Regions from separate parts of the Modestobacter roseus genome, predicted to be linked through region 1. Evidence: predicted binding sites of a transcription regulator. Region 1 holds the regulator's gene; each other region holds the start of a gene.
What was found. Region 1 encodes LexA, which represses DNA repair genes until DNA is damaged. Its sites were predicted from a motif close to TCGAACANNTGTTCGA; they were not measured.
Positions count from the first base shown of each region.

Region 2: the regulator LexA is predicted to act here: its motif matches at 2,426-2,441, upstream of JD78_RS04280 (DUF6504 family protein).
Region 3: the regulator LexA is predicted to act here: its motif matches at 2,640-2,655, upstream of JD78_RS07890 (HNH endonuclease signature motif containing protein).

Region 1 is NZ_VLKF01000001.1:2,388,059-2,393,200, reverse strand. It holds gene hflX (GTPase HflX) at 1-244, shown strand, start outside; gene JD78_RS11325 (phosphatase PAP2 family protein) at 353-1,090, shown strand; gene JD78_RS11320 (hypothetical protein) at 1,062-2,126, shown strand; gene lexA (transcriptional repressor LexA) at 2,171-2,986, opposite strand; gene JD78_RS21750 (LysM peptidoglycan-binding domain-containing protein) at 3,237-3,773, shown strand; gene nrdR (transcriptional regulator NrdR) at 4,113-4,649, shown strand; gene JD78_RS11300 (vitamin B12-dependent ribonucleotide reductase) at 4,762-5,142, shown strand, end outside.
Region 2 is NZ_VLKF01000001.1:888,414-893,555, reverse strand. It holds gene JD78_RS04290 (DNA polymerase III subunit alpha) at 1-1,463, opposite strand, end outside; gene JD78_RS04285 (SAV_6107 family HEPN domain-containing protein) at 1,460-1,993, opposite strand; gene JD78_RS04280 (DUF6504 family protein) at 1,993-2,316, opposite strand; gene JD78_RS04275 (YbaK/EbsC family protein) at 2,607-3,128, shown strand; gene JD78_RS04270 (GNAT family N-acetyltransferase) at 3,125-3,706, shown strand; gene JD78_RS04265 (FAD-dependent oxidoreductase) at 3,703-5,142, shown strand, end outside.
Region 3 is NZ_VLKF01000001.1:1,660,858-1,665,999, forward strand. It holds gene nirB (nitrite reductase large subunit NirB) at 1-576, shown strand, start outside; gene nirD (nitrite reductase small subunit NirD) at 573-989, shown strand; gene JD78_RS07890 (HNH endonuclease signature motif containing protein) at 1,109-2,635, opposite strand; gene JD78_RS07895 (sugar O-acetyltransferase) at 2,813-3,379, shown strand; gene JD78_RS07900 (TetR/AcrR family transcriptional regulator) at 3,376-3,942, shown strand; gene JD78_RS07905 (MFS transporter) at 3,939-5,142, shown strand, end outside.

The sequences.
Region 1 (5,142 bases):
CGCCCGCACCGGCGAGGGGATCGAGGCGCTGCGCGACATCGTCGCGGCCCGGCTGCCGCACCCCCAGATCGACGTCGACGTCCTCGTGCCCTACGACCGGGGCGACCTGGTCGCCCGGGTGCACCGGGACGGCGAGGTGCTCGAGGAGCGGCACGAGGCCGACGGCACCCGGCTCACCGCTCGGGTCGACGACGGGCTGGCTGCGGCGCTCGACGGGTTCGCCACCCCCGTCGCCGGCGGCTGACCACCCGGCTGCACGGCACCGTCGGACGGCGCGACCCGTGACGGGTCGCGCCGCCAGCGGTGTCCCCGCTCGATCACGGTCAGGTCACGGTGCCGGTACCGTGACGCCGTGGCGAGCGGAGCGGTGCGCGTGAGCGACGGCGCCACCGGTGGGCCGCCCTCCCGGGCCCGTCCGGTGGTCGGCGTGGGGCGTCCGCCGTGGTGGCTGGTGCTCGCCTCCGTGCTCCTCGCCGCAGGCGTCACCGTCGACCTCCTCGTCGGTGGCCGCCTCGAACGGCTGGACGTCGCGATCTCGGAGCAGATCGGGGCCTGGGGGCTGCGCGACTCGGCCGCCTACTGGCCGGTGTGGGTGTTCACCCAGGCCGGCGGACGGGTCACCATCCTGCTGGTCCTCACCGCGCTGGTGGCCTGGCTGTTCTGGCGCCACCGCACGGTCGCGCCGCTCGTGCGCGTGCTGCTGGCCCTGGTGCTGCTCACCGCGGTGGTCTACGCGTTCAAGTGGGGCACGGGCCGCACCGCCCCGGCCTACCCCGGGTCGTACTTCCACCGGGACGGGGAGAGCTTCCCGTCCGGGCACGTGGCCAACGCCGTGCTGATGTGGGGCGTCGCCCGCTGGCAGGCGGTCAGCTACGGGCTGCCCGCCGGCGTGCAGCGAGCCGCCTGGCTGCTCAGCGTGCTGGGGCCGTTGGCCACGGGAGTGGCCATGGTGGCGCTGAACTTCCACTGGGTCACCGACGCAGTCGTCGGCGCGGCCGTCGGGATCGTGCTGTTGGGCGTGGTTCACGCACTGGACGCAGCCGTGGTGTCACGCTGGGTTCGTGCCAGAGTGGGCCGCACGCACGCGTAGCCGCGCCGGCCGCCGTTGTCTGGCGGACGCCGCGGTCCTCGCCCTGCCTGCGGCGGCCCTGCTGGCGGTCCTGCCCGTCTCCGTGGCACTCGCCGAGGAGGCGGCTCCCGGCACGCGCTGCACGATCACCGACCCGCGGCTGCCGGAGATCTCCGGGCTGGCCAGCGCGGGGGAGACGCTGCTGGCGATGAACGACGGCGGCGACCGGGCCGAGGTGTACGTCCTGGACGCCGCCTGCGCCGTCGCCGAGGTGCGGTCGGGTGAGGTCGACCCCTACGACCCCGAGGACCTCGCGCTGGCCGCCGACGGCACGCTCTGGCTGGCCGACATCGGTGACAACAACGCCGTCCGGGAGACCGTCGCGCTGATCGGGCTCCGGCCCGACGGTGGGACCACGCTGACCCGGCTCACCTACCCCGACGGCGCGCACGACGCCGAAGCGCTGCTGCTGGCGCCCGACGGCACCCCCTACATCGTGACCAAGGAGGTGCTCGGTGCATCCGGCGTCTACCGCCCGGACGCGCTCCTGGCCGACGGCGCCACCGTGCCGATGACCAGGGTGGTCGGGCTGGGCTTCACCCTGACCGGCACGCCGGGCGGTCCGGTCGGCCGGGCCGGGCAGCTGCTGGTGACCGGCGGAGCGGTCTCGGCGGACGGGGAGCGGATCGCCCTGCGCACCTACACCGACGCCTACGTCTGGACCTTGGAGGGCTCCGACGTGGCCGGCGCGCTGTCGGGCGCCCCGATCCGGGTCCCGCTCCCGGAGTCGCCCCAGGGCGAGGCGATCACCTTCGCGGCCAACAACCGGGACCTGCTGGTCGCCAGCGAGGGCCTGCCCGCACCGGTGACCCTGGTCCCGGTGACCGGGGAGGCGGCTGCGGCAGGCCCGGCCGGTGCGGCGTCCGGGCCTGCCCCGACCGGGGAGCTGGCGACGGCTGCTCCGGGGGTGCCCCCGGTGACGGCGGGCATCATCGCCGCCGGCATCGCCACCGTGCTCGTCTGGGTCGGGGGGAAGCTCCGCCGACGGCGGGAGTGACCGGGCCGACGGCGGCATCGTCGCCGCCGGCCCGGTGATCGGGCTCAGACCCGGCGCAGGACCGTCACGACCCGGCCGAGGACGGTCGCGTCGTCACCCGGGATCGGCGCGTACGCCGGGTTGTGCGGCATGAGCCACACGTGCCCGTCGCGTCGCTTGTAGGTCTTCACGGTCGCCTCGCCGTCGATCATGGCGGCGACGATCTCGCCGTTCTCCGCGGTGGGCTGCTGACGGACCACCACCCAGTCGCCGTCGCAGATCGCGGCCTCGACCATCGAGTCGCCGGCGACCTTGAGCATGAAGAGCGTGCCCTCGCCGACCAGCTCGCGCGGCAGCGGGAAGACCTCTTCCACCGCCTGCTCCGCCAGCACCGGGCCACCGGCCGCGATGCGGCCCACCAGGGGCACGTACGTCGGGGCGGGGGCGCCCGCCTCGTCGACCCCGCTGCCCGCACCCGCGGCGGCGAGCGCCGAGGGTGCGGTGTCGGTGGCCGTGGTCGTGCCGTTCTCGCCCGGCAGCCGGACGTCGAGAGCGCGCGGCCGGTTCGGGTCGCGACGCAGCCAGCCCTTGCGCTGCAGCACCGAGAGCTGGTGGGCGACCGAGGAGGCGGACGAGAGCCCGACGGCCTCGCCGATCTCGCGGACCGAAGGCGGGTAGCCGCGGCGTTCGATCGAGTCGCGGATGACCTCGAGCACCCGGCGCTGGCGCTGGGTCAGGCCGTCCCCGGCCTCCCCGCGGTCGGGGAACTCGCGGACCGCGGCGCCGCCGGTGGTCTCGGCGGTCTCCGTCGACTGCCCAGCCGGTCGCTTGCGTCGGCTGGACCCCTTGCGTTCGTCCGCCGTCCGGCCGTCGACCGCCATGTGTCCTCCTCGTCCGGCTGCCCGCGCAGCTGCCCGGTGGCGTCGCTCCCGCGGGGACGGGAGTGAGACGCCGTCGTGGTCTCCCTGCGCACGGTAACGGCTCCCGGGGTCCGGTTCAAACACGTGTTCGAAGAAACGCCGTGTCGCGGCCCGTCTGTCGGTGGCATGCGGTAGACATCGCACAGACGTTCGAATCGAACAGGCGTTCGAGCCAGCACCCGCACGGGTGCCCGTTGCGAGGAGTGCACCGATGGTCACCGCCGAGTCCCCGGATGCCCGTGTCACCCGTTCCCGCCCGCCGCTGCGGCTGGTGACCTCCCCGGTGGTCGAGGAGGTCTCGGCCGGGCGGGCCGGGTCGGGTGCAGTGCGACGGCCGTCGGCGCGTCCCGGTGGGCGTCCGGTGGCGGGCTCCGGGGTCGCGAGCACGCGGACCGTCCGCGGTGGTGGGTGCCGGACGGTGCCCACCGGGCCGCCCTCGCGGGTGGGCGAGCGGGACGAGCTGCCGATGCGGCTCACCCGTCGCGGTCGGCGGGTCGTGGCGGCCCTGTCGATCGCCGTCGGCCTGGGGGTGGCGGCGGGCACGCTCGCCGTGGCGGGCGACGGGGGGCCGGCGCTGCGACTGGCCGCCGCCGGCACGGTGGTGGTCCAGCCCGGCGACACGCTGTGGTCGATCGCCGGCGAGGTGGCCCCGGACGAGGACCGGCGCGCCGTGGTCGACGCGCTCCTGGAGCGCAACGACCTCGACGACGTCGTGCTGCAGCCGGGGCAGGTGCTCGAGCTGCCCTGACGGGGCGCCGAGCCGTCAGGGCAGGGGGCGTGGTGCGGCCTGCCGGCGGCTGTGGCCGGTGTGGCGGCTGGTGGTGCGTGGGCGGGTGCGCGCGGTGGAACAGGACACGCCGCGCAGCGCTTGCACCTTCTGTGGGGTCTCCCTTACGGTTCCACCACAACATCTAGTGCTTACACCGCTGTAAGTCGTCCACAGCCGTTCCACACGTTCTCCCCGGGGCATCCACCGGATGTCCCCGGACGAGTCCACAGGACGGCCCGTCGAGCAGGTCCCTCCCCACGGTGTCACGTCGCCGGGAGGAACCCGCCCGCGACACCTCGAGAGAGGAGGTGAACCGCTGTGCGCTGCCCCTTCTGCCACAACCCCGACTCCCGCGTGGTCGACTCGCGCGAGACCGACGAGGGGGCCACCACCCGCCGCCGCCGGTCCTGCCCCGGCTGTGGACGCCGGTTCACCACGGTCGAGGAGCCGGTCCTCGCCGTCGTCAAGCGCAGCGGGGTCACCGAGCCCTTCAACCGCACCAAGGTCGTCGCCGGCGTGCGACGCGCCTGCCAGGGCCGCCCGGTCGACGAGGACCAGCTGGCAGTCCTCGCCCAGCGGGTCGAGGAGGCGGTCCGGGCCACCGGCTGCGCCGAGGTGCCGAGCAACGAGGTCGGGCTGGCGATCCTGCAGCCGCTGCGGGAGCTCGACGAGGTGGCCTACCTCCGGTTCGCCAGCGTCTACCGGGCGTTCGACTCGATCGAGGACTTCGAGCAGGAGATCACCGAGCTCCGCTCCCGGCACCTGCCCGGTGGCACCCCGCCACTGCCCGGTCTGCAGCCCGACGAGCCGGGCGGCCGGCGTCGTGCGGGCAGCCGGGCCCCGACCACCTCCTGACGACCGGCGCCGGGCCGTCCCGGAACTGTCAGCACCGTCCGCTACACCAGTCAGAGCAGCACCCATCGCGGCGCTTCCCCCGCCGCTGCCCACGAGGGAGATCCCGCACACCATGACCGAGACCGAAGACCGCCTCGCCACCACCCGTGCACGCCGCGGCGGCAAGGCGCCAGCCCGGGGGAAGGGCCTCAAGGTCAAGCGCGTCTTCACCTCCGCGGGGGTGCACCCCTACGACGAGGTGGTCTGGGAGCGTCGCGACGTCGTCATGACCAACTGGCGGGACGGCTCGATCAACTTCGAGCAGCGGGGCGTCGAGTTCCCGGCCGAGTGGAGCATCAACGCCACCAACATCGTCACCACCAAGTACTTCCGCGGCGCGGTCGGCAGCCCGCAGCGGGAGACGAGCCTCCGCCAGCTGATCGACCGGGTCGTCCTGACCTACGGCGCGGCCGGCCGTGAGCACGACTACTTCGCCACCGAGGGCGACGCCGAG
Region 2 (5,142 bases), 1.5 Mb from region 1:
GCCCCGACGTCGCGGATGGCGTGCCGCACCCGGTAGGTGTCCATCATCGAGATGCAGCTGACCCGGTCGGCGCCGAAGCGCTCGATCACCGCGTCGTAGACCTCCATCCGCCGGGCGGACTCCACGTCGATGTCGATGTCGGGCAGCTGGTGGCGCAGCGGGGAGAGGAACCGCTCCATCAGCAGGCCGTAGCGGATCGGGTCGACGTCGGAGATGCCCAGCAGGTAGGTGACCAGGCTGCCGGCGCCCGATCCCCGGGCCGCCGCCCGCACCCGGAGCTCCTTGATCAGGGTGACCACGTCGGCGACGGTGAGGAAGTAGGAGGGGTAGCCGAGGGAGTCGATCACCGTGAGCTCCTCCTCCAGCCGCTCGCGCACCGCGGCCGTGGGTGCCATCGCCCGCCGGCCGAAGCCGGCCTCGCACCGGGCGCGCAGCACCTGCGAGGGACCCATCCCCCGCTCGGCGGCGGTGGTGACCACGTCGAGCTCGGGGTAGCGGACGCTGCCGATGCCCAGGTCGGCCCGGACGTCGACGACGCACTGCTCGGCGACCCGGGCGGTGGTCTCCAGCAGCCGCAGCGCCGCGTCGCGGTCGGGCCCGGCCAGCTCCGCGGCGAGCTCGGCCATCTCCTTGCCCGACTTCAGGTACCCCTCGGCGGTCCGCCGGTCGACGTGCCGCTCCCCCAGCGGGACCAGCCGGCGGGCGGCGTCGAGGACGTCGGCGGTGGGGGCGTCGAGGGCGTCGACGTAGCGCACCGCGTTGGTGAGCACCGCCGGGACCCCGGCCTCGCCGGCCAGCCGCAGCATCGCCTGGGCGCGGGCCCGGTCGCCCCGACCCCGGTGGTGGACGACCTCGAGCACCAGCCGGCCGCCCCCCTCCCCGCCGTCGAAGACCGCCCGCCAGGCGGCCAGCCGGGCGTGCGCGAGGTCGGCGTTGCCGGCGGCCAGCGCCCGGCCCACCGACGAGTCGGGGCCGAGCACCGCCAGCAGCCCGGGGGCGTGCTCCCCGGCGAGGGCCAGCGAGCTGACCGGCTCCCCGCGGGTGCCGCTCAGGTGGGTGGCGCTGGTCAGCCGGCACAGCGAACGCCAGCCGGCGCCGTCGCGGGCCAGGAAGGTGACCCGCGGCAGCCGGGGGTCGACGGCGGCCCCGCCGCGGGCCGGTGACCGGCGGCCGGCGGGGTGGTGCGCCCGGCGCAGCTCGGCCGAGCGGATCCGCCCGGTCTCCCCCGGCTCGCCGCCGGCGACGGGGTCGACGGCAAGATCGACCCCGAACAAGGGCCGGATGTCGGCCGACCGGCAGGCCAGCGCGAACTTGACCGCGCCGTAGAGGCCGTCCCGGTCGGTCAGCGCGAGCGCCCCCATGCCGTGCTCGGCGGCCCGGGCCACCAGGTCGGCCGGGTGGTTGGCGCCGTGGCGCATCGAGTACCCGGAGGCGACGTGCAGGTGGACGAAGGGGTCGCTCACGAGGCGGTGTCGGGGGTGGAGAGGGCACCGGAGCCGGAGCCCGGGCGGGCCGGACCGCGCCGACGGGAGCCGGGGTCGACCGCGCGCAGGCGCGGGGGCGCCGCCGGGCGGCTGATCGTGGTCTCGACGACACCGAGGAACGTGCCCACGTCCCGGACGAGGTCGTCGGCCTCCCGTTCGGTGACCGCGTGCGACAGGCCCGCCTCGGCGGCGGCCCGCTTGGCCGCCCCGGCGGCGAAGAACGCCGCCCACTCGCCCAGCTCGGGGGCGACCTGACCGATCAGCACCCAGGCGCTGCGCGGCCGGCGCCGCCCGGCCTCGGGCTGGGTGCGGGCGGCCAGCACGGCCGCCGCGGCGCGCAGGGCGGCCAGGTGGGCGGTCGCGTACCGCCAGGCCGCATCGGGGCTGCTGGCCGCCTCGGCCAGCCCGCGGTGGGCCTGGCCGAGGAGCTGGGCGGCGGCCGCCGGCAGCGGCGGGAGCAACGGGAGCTGCCCGTCGGTGGCGGCCGGGAGGGCCCGGGCGGCGCCCATCAGTCGTGCACCCGGACGAGCAGCCACTGGTTGTCCGCCGGTTCCCAGGACAGGTCGAAGACCCCGGCGAAGCTCATCCGGGACCGTCCGGCCCGGACCGCCTCCACCCGCCACACCTGGCGGGTGGCCACCAGGTCCGCCGATGCGCCGCCCTGGCCGGTGCCGGTCTGCCACCAGGGGGAGGTCTCCACCCAGGAGTCGAGCAGCTCCCCCACCACGTAGCGGGTCTGGCCGCGCCAGAACTGTGCCGGCCCCTCGGCTCCCCGCTCGACCTGGACCTCTTCACCGACGCGGCCACCGGCCCCGACGAGCACCCGGCTCATGACAGACTCCGCCCTTCCGCCCCCACCGGCGGAGCCGGCACCGGCCCGGCGGGGAAGGACGGGAGCAGCAGCTCCCGGCGCCCGGGACGGTGGACGGCGCCACCGGTGTTCGAACAGGTGTTCGAACACCGACGAGTAGACCGGACCGGGCCGGGGCCGTCAAGCCGACACGGGCGCGTCCCGTCCGTGTCGTTACAGCGACTGCACTCGCGGGGCGGTGGCGTCGCACCGTCCACGGCGGTCGATCACCGGTGGGGCGGAGGTCGGCGACCGGTGGGAGGATCACCGGCATGACCGCAGCGGAGGGGACCGCGCACCACCCCCGGGTCGCCGAGGTCGCCCAGCTGCTCCGCACCGCCGGCGTCCCCGGCGAGGTGCGCGTGCTGCCGGAGAGCGCCCGCACAGCAGCGGCCGCCGCCGCCGCGCTCGGCGTCGAGGTCGGCGCGATCGCCAACAGCCTGGTGTTCGACGCCGACGGGCACCCGGTGCTGGTGCTGACCAGCGGCGCGCACCGGGTCGACGAGGCGCTGGTGGCCGGCCTGCTCGGCGTCCCCTCGCTCACCCGGGCGTCCCCGGCGTTCGTCCGCGAGCACACCGGCCAGGCGATCGGCGGGGTCGCCCCGGTCGGGCACCCGGCGCCGATCGGCACCCTGGTCGACGTCGAGCTCGCCCGGCACCCCACCGTCTGGGCCGCGGCCGGCCACCCGCACGCGGTCTTCCCCACCACCTACGACGAGCTGCTGCAGCTCACCGCCGGCACGGCCGCCGAGGTCGGCCCCGGGCCGGCGGTCCCCCAGGAGGACCACCGATGACCGGCACCACCCCCGCCCACCGGGTCACCGAGCTCCCGGCCGGCTGGCTGCGCGAGCACCTGCACGAGGCGCTGGCCGTCTACGGGGCGGCGATGGGCTACGGCGAGTCCGTCGTCGCCGGCCGCTACGGCTACGCCGTCCAGCACACCGAGCGCCCCGGGTTCCGCGCCGTCGGCGCGTTCGCCGCCGACGCTGGCGGCGCCGAGCGGCTGGTCGGGTTCGGCTACGGCTACCTGGTCGCGCCCGGCCAGTGGTGGCACGACCAGGTGCGCAACGCGCTGGACCGGCGGACGGCGAAGCAGTGGCTGCCCGGCGCCTTCGAGGTCTGCGAGCTGCACGTGCTGCCCGACCACCAGAGCCGGGGCATCGGCCGCCAGCTGCTGCACGCCCTGGTCGCCGACCTGCCGCACCCGGCGGCGCTGCTGAGCACCCCGGACACCGACACCAAGGCGTTCCGGCTCTACCACGCCGACGGCTTCGTCGACCTGGCCCGCGGCTACCACTTCCCCGGCGACTCGCGGCCCTTCGCCATCCTCGGCGCCCGCCTCCCGCTCACCCCCGCTCCCCGGAGGAACTGATCACCACCGACAGCACCGTCGACGCCGTCGTCATCGGCGCCGGCCACAACGGCCTGGTCGCCGCCTGCCACCTGGCCCGCGCCGGGCTGCGGGTGGAGGTGGTCGAGCGCGACGAGGTGCTCGGCGGCGCGGTCTCCACCGTCGAGCGCTGGCCGGGCGTGCGGGTCGACCGCGGCTCCAGCGCGCACGTGATCATCCGGCACAGCGGCGTGGTCGAGGAGCTGGAGCTGGAGCGCTTCGGGCTGCGCTACGTCGACTGCGACCCGTGGGGGTTCGCTCCCGCCCCGGTACCCGGCGACCCCGGCCCCGACGGCCGGCCGCTGGTGTTCTCCGTCGACCTGGATGCCACCTGCGCCTCGATCGCGGCCGCCTGCGGCGACGACGACGCCGACGCCTACCGCCGGTTCGTCGGGGTGTGGGGGCCGCGCAGCGCCGCCGTCGTCAAGGCCTTCGGCGACCGCCCGGCGATGAGCCGGCTGGTCCGCCACCTCTGGCCGGTCGGCGCCCCCCGGTCCGGCCAGCCCCGCACCCCGGGCGGGGAGATCGCCACCGACTTCCTCGGCTCCGGCGACGCGCTGCTGGACCGGTGGTTCACCAGCGAGCGGCTCAAGGCGGCGCTGGCCTGGTTCGGCGCCCAGTCCGGGCCCCCGATGTCCGAGCCGGGCACCGCGGCGATGGTCGCCTGGGTCGCCCTGCTGCACGACGTGCCCCCCGGGCACCCGGTCGGCGGCTCCGGTGGGCTCACCGAGGCGCTCGCCGCGCGGCTGGCCGCCGACGGCGGACGCGTGACCCTGGGCGACGGCGCCGCCCGGCTGCTGGTCGACGACGGCCGGGTGACCGGCGTGCTGACCGAGTCCGGCCGGCGGATCCGGGCCGGCACCGTGGTCGCCGCGTGCCACGTGCTGACCACCAAGGCCCTCGCGGGGGACGACGCACCTCCGGCGCTGGCCGACGCCGAACCACCGGTGGGGAACGGGTTCGGCCTGGTGCTGCGCGCGCAGACCGACGCCCTCCCCCGCTACCCCGGCGCTGGTGACGAGGCGCTACAGGGACTGCAACTGCTGTGCACCGACCGGGCCCAGCTCGCCCGCGCGCACGGCGACTGGCTGGCCGGCGAGCTGCCCCGGGAGCCGGTGCCGCTGGCGATGTCGTTCTCCGCGAGCGACCCCACGTTGGCCCCGCCCGGTCAGCACGTGGTGACGATCTGGGGGCAGTGGTACCCCTACACGCTCGCCGACGGGTCGGACTGGGACGCCATCGCCGACACCGCCGCCCAGCAGCTGATCGCCGCCGTCGACCGGTACGCCCCGGGCTTCGCCGACTCGGTACAGCGGCTGTACGTGCAGACACCGCTGGCACTCGAGCGGGAGCTGGGCCTGCTGCGCGGCAACGTCATGCACGTGGAGATGGGGCTGGCCAGCATGTTCGGCTTCCGC
Region 3 (5,142 bases), 730 kb from region 1:
CGGGGGCTGCGATCGCCGCACAAGATCAAGCTGGGGGTGTCCGGCTGCGCGCGGGAGTGCGCGGAGGCGCGCGGCAAGGACGTCGGGGTGATCGCCACCGACAAGGGGTGGAACGTCTACGTGGGTGGCAACGGCGGGTTCACCCCGCGGCACGCGCAGCTGCTGGCCGAGGACCTGGACACCGAGACGCTGGTGCGGACGATCGACCGGTTCCTCGTCTACTACGTGCGCACCGCCGACCGGCTGCAGCGCACCGCACCGTGGCTGGAGGAGATCGAGGGCGGCCTGGCGCACGTGCGCGCCGTCGTGCTCGAGGACTCCCTGGGCATCGGCGCCGACCTGGACGCGGCGATGACGGCGCACGTCGAGGGCTACACCGACGAGTGGCGGGCGACGCTGGAGGACCCGGAGAAGCTGCGCCGGTTCGCCGCGTTCGTGAACGCGCCCGACTCCCCCGACCCGTCGCTGGCGTACGTGGTCGAGCGCGGGCAGCCGCGCCCGGCGACCGCCGCCGACGCCGACCGCCCCGGTGCCGTGCTGGTGGCCGGCCCCCGCCTGGAGGTGCTCCCCCGATGACCGCCACCCTCGGCAACCCGACCCCCGCCACGACCGGCACCGATGCCCCCACCATTACTGCCACTGCAACAACCGGCACCGCCACCGCGGACGCGTGGACGCCGATCTGCGCGTTCGACGACCTGCTGCCCGAGCGTGGGGTGGCGGCGCTGGTGGACGGCGTCCAGGTCGCGGTGTTCCGGCTGTTCGACGGCAGCCTGCACGCGGTCGGCCACCGTGACCCGTTCAGCGGCGCGTACGTGCTGGCCCGCGGGCTCGTCGGCACCCGCGGGAACGCCCCGACGGTGGCGTCGCCGATGTACAAGCAGGTGTTCGACCTGCGCACCGGCGCCTGCCTGGACGACCCGTCGGTCTCAGTCCCCGTGCACCGGGTGCGCGTGCGAGACGGCCAGGTCGAGGTCGCCCTCGGCTGACTCACCAGCCGTTCGGTCGCTCCCACCGTCGGTCGCCCCACCTCGTCGAGAGGACACGTCGACACGGGCACCGAGCGGGCTCGTCGACATGGCGGCATGGCGACCTCTCCCGGGTCGACTCAGAAGGGTGGCGGGTCGTCGTCGGTGGACCTGGACTCCGCTGGTGGAGGCGGTCCGGCTGTCGGATCGGGTGGTGACTCGGGCGGCGGTGGTGGTTCGGGTTCTCGTGGTCGGAGGCCGGGTGGGCGGGTGCTGCGGGTGACCCCGGACGGGGTGGTGACCTGCAGGGTGCCGTCGGGGGTCATGGCGAACCGCCAGCCGGGGGCGTGGGTCTTGAGCCGGTGATGGGAGCGGCACAGGCAGCAGAGGTTGGCGCAGGCGGTGGCCCCGCCCTGCGAGTGCGGGACGACGTGGTCGAGGTCGGCCCAGCCCACGCGCTGCCCGCAGTTGGGGAACCGGCAGCGCCGATCCCGGGCACCGATGAAGGCTCGCTGCCGCTCGGTGGGCCGGTAGTTCGTGGTCTCTGGCGGCGGCCCGGCTACCGCACACCCGCAGTCGCCCGCGGGGTGCTGCGGGCAGCCACGCTTGGCCAGCCGCTCCAGTTCGGCGGGGGTGAGAGTGGCCAGCAGTTCCCCGTCCGGGCCGGTGACCGCGTAGGCCAGGGACCCGCCGTCGGGGGTGGTGACGCCGAGTGCGGCCAGGCGGGTGAGCAGGTCGCGCAGGTGGGCGGCGGTGATGACCAGGCCGTTGACCTCACCCGGCGTGTTCCCGCCCTCCAACGCGTCCAGCGCGGCGGTGATCCTCAGGTTCGCGGTGACCAGCGGCAGCCCGTTGTCGGCCGGGTGCAGGATCAGCGCGGAGGCCACCAGCGTGCGCAGCAGCCCGATCGGCCGCTCGTCCCCATCGGCCTTCAACATCCGGGCGAGCTGGTCGAACAAGTCCTTCGCCGCAGCGGCCTCCTCGGCCGGCAGGTCCACCGCCAGCACCGCCCGCCCATCAGCAGGTGAGGGGTAGACGTGCACGTCGGCGGTCTTCGCCGCCTCCACCCGCGCCTCCTCCGCCGCCGCGGCGTCCAGCTGCAGCACCAGCTCCGCGGCCCGGGTACCGACCCGGGTCACCGACAGATCCCGCGCCTCACCCAGCAGTCGTTCCTCCACCCGGGCGGCCACGTCGGCGGGGACGTCCTTCACCGCATCAGCCAGCTGCTGCGCCCGCCGCTCATCCAGCTCCCCAGCCCGCAGCGCCGCGAACGTCGCGGGCAGCTTCCGCACCCAGGTCAACGCCCGGGTCAACCGGATCGCCGCCGTCCCCCGCCCGACGTTGAGCACGGCCGCCAGCTCCGCGGTGCAGAACTCACTCACCTCACCGTCACCCGGCTGCGCCGTCCACCCCGCCCGCCGCGCACCCGGATGCTCCGGCGCCGGATCCGCCGCGGCAGGCCGCTGCCCGGCCAACGCCAGGATCAGCTCGGCCTCCTCCGCGGCAGCCTGGGCCCGCCGCCGCTGCAGCCGCTGCAGCCGCGCGGCCAGCAGGTCATCCGGCGATCCCGGCGCCGGTGCGCACGCTGGCCTGGGGGTCAGTGACAGCAGGTCGACCACCGTGGCGAGCGGGACCGACGGCGGGGGCAGGGCCGCGGTCTCCGTCATGCACCCGAACATACGTACGAGGTACGACAGTTCTGGCAGGTCAGCGAGGAGACGGAATGTGGGCCGGCTCGTGTCGCCCGACCCCACGCCGGTCGCGCGGCAAGGCGGGCACGGGTCGCCTCACCCGCCGCCACGAGCATCAACACACCAGCACCACCGTTGTGTACGGTTGTACACATGGACGACGGCCGCAGCATGCGCGAGCGGATGCTCGCCGGCGACCTCTACATCGCCGACGACCCGGAGCTGGCCGCCGAGAGCACCCGCGCGCAGCAGCTCACCCATCGCTACAACACGATGGACCCCACCGACGGCGCCGCCCGCCGTGCGGTGCTGGAGGAGCTGCTGGCGGCGTTCGGCCCGGGCAGCGAGCTGCGCCCGCCGTTCCACTGCGACTACGGCCACCAGACGACGATCGGTGCGCGGACCTTCGCCAACTTCGGCCTGGTCGTGCTCGACGTCGCCCGGGTGACCATCGGCGACGACGCGCAGCTCGGGCCCAACGTCCAGCTGCTCACCGCCACCCACCCCGTCGAGCCCGGCCCCCGGCGCGACAAGTGGGAGAGCGCGGCACCGATCGTGCTCGAGGACAACGTGTGGCTCGGTGGCGGCGTCATCGTCTGCCCGGGCGTGACGATCGGGGCGAACACCGTCGTCGGAGCCGGCGCCGTGGTCACCCGCGACCTGCCCGCGAACGTGGTCGCGGTCGGCAACCCCGCACGCGTCGTCCGCGAGATCGGGTGACCCCCCGCCGCCACGACCCGCAGCGTGCCGACCGGATCGTCGACGCGGCGCTGGACGTCATCGCCGAGCACGGCGTCGCGAACACCACGCACCGGCTCATCGCGGCCGCCGCCGACGTGCCGCTGGGGTCGCTCACCTACCACTTCACCGGCCTCGACGACCTGCTCGCCCAGGCCTTCGCCCGGCACGCCGAGCGCATGGCGGTCACCTACGAGGCGCACTTCGACCAGGTGCGCAGCGCCGACGACGTCGTCACGGCGGTCACCGACCTGGTGCACGCCGACGCCGGCGCCGACGACCGGGACTGGGCGGTCGTCTACGAGCTGTACCTGGCCGCGCTGCGCGAGCCGTCGCTGCGCACGGTCACCGAGTCGTGGATGCGCCGCAGCCGCAGCGTGCTGGAGCGCTTCGTCGACCCGACCACCGCCCGCGGCGTCGACGCCCTCATCGAGGGGCTGGTCATGCACAAGGTGCTGGCCACCACCCCGGTCGACCGGGCCCAGACCACCGAGATCATCGCCCGCGTCGTGCGGGCCGGCACCGCCTCCGAGGAGCACGCATGACCGCCACCACCGACGCGACCGGGCCGTCGGCCGCACAGGTGCAGGCCGCCACCCGGGCGACCTACGTCGCCTTCATCGGGGCCGGCTTCGCCTTCGCCAGCTGGGCCTCGCGCATCCCACAGGTGCGCACCCGGCTGGACCTCGACCCGGCCGCGCTGGGCCTGGTGCTGCTGGCGATCGCCGCCGGGTCGGTGAGCGCGCTGCCGCTGTCCGGGCCGGTGATCGCCCGGCTGGGCTCCCGGCGCACGGTGACCCTGATGGCCGGGCTGCTCACCGTCGCGCTGGTCGTCGTGGCGGTGGCACCGCTGATCGGCGTGCTCCCGCTGGTGGTCGGGCTGTTCGTCATGGGCTTCGCGAACGGCGCCTGGGACGTCGGCATGAACGTGCAGGGCGCCGTGGTGGAGCGGCACCTGCGCCAGGCTGTGATGAGCCGCTTCCACGCCGGTTTCAGCCTCGGCACGGTCATCGGCGCGCTGGGCGGGGCGGCGATGGTCGCCCTCGACGTGTCGGTCACCGCGCACCTGCTCGGCGTCGCCGTCCTGATCGTGGCGGTGGTGCCCGCGGCGGTGCGGGCGTTCGTCGCCGACGTCGAGGAGACCCCGGACGGCGCGCGCCCGCCGGAGGCCGGTGGCGCGCTCGCCCGGTGGAAGGAGCCGCGCACCCTGCTGATCGGCCTGTTCGTGCTGGCCTTCGCCTTCGCCGAGGGGACGGCGAACGACTGGATCAGCATCGCGCTCATCGACGGCTACGGCCTCAGCCCCGCGCTGGGCACCCTGGGCTTCGCGCTGTTCCTCACCGCGATGACCGCGGCCCGCTGGGTCGGTCCGCCGCTGCTCGACCGCTTCGGCCGGGTGCCGCTGGTGCGGGCCCTCGCCGGGCTGGCGGTGGTCGGGCTGCTGCTGTTCGTGTTCGGCCCGAACGCGGGCGTCGCCTTCGCCGGCGCGCTGCTGTGGGGCGCCGGCACCTCGCTGGGCTTCCCGGTCGGCATGAGCGCCGCCGCCGACGACCCGGCGCACGCCGCGACCCGGGTCAGCGTGGTCGCCTCGATCGGCTACTGCGCGTTCCTGGCCGGCCCGCCGCTGATCGGCTTCCTCGGCCACGAGCTGTCGGTGCTGCGCGCGCTGACCGTGGTGGCCGTGCTGCTCGCCGTCGCCACCGCGATCGCCGGCGCCCTGCGGGAGCCCGAGACGGCCGCCGAGC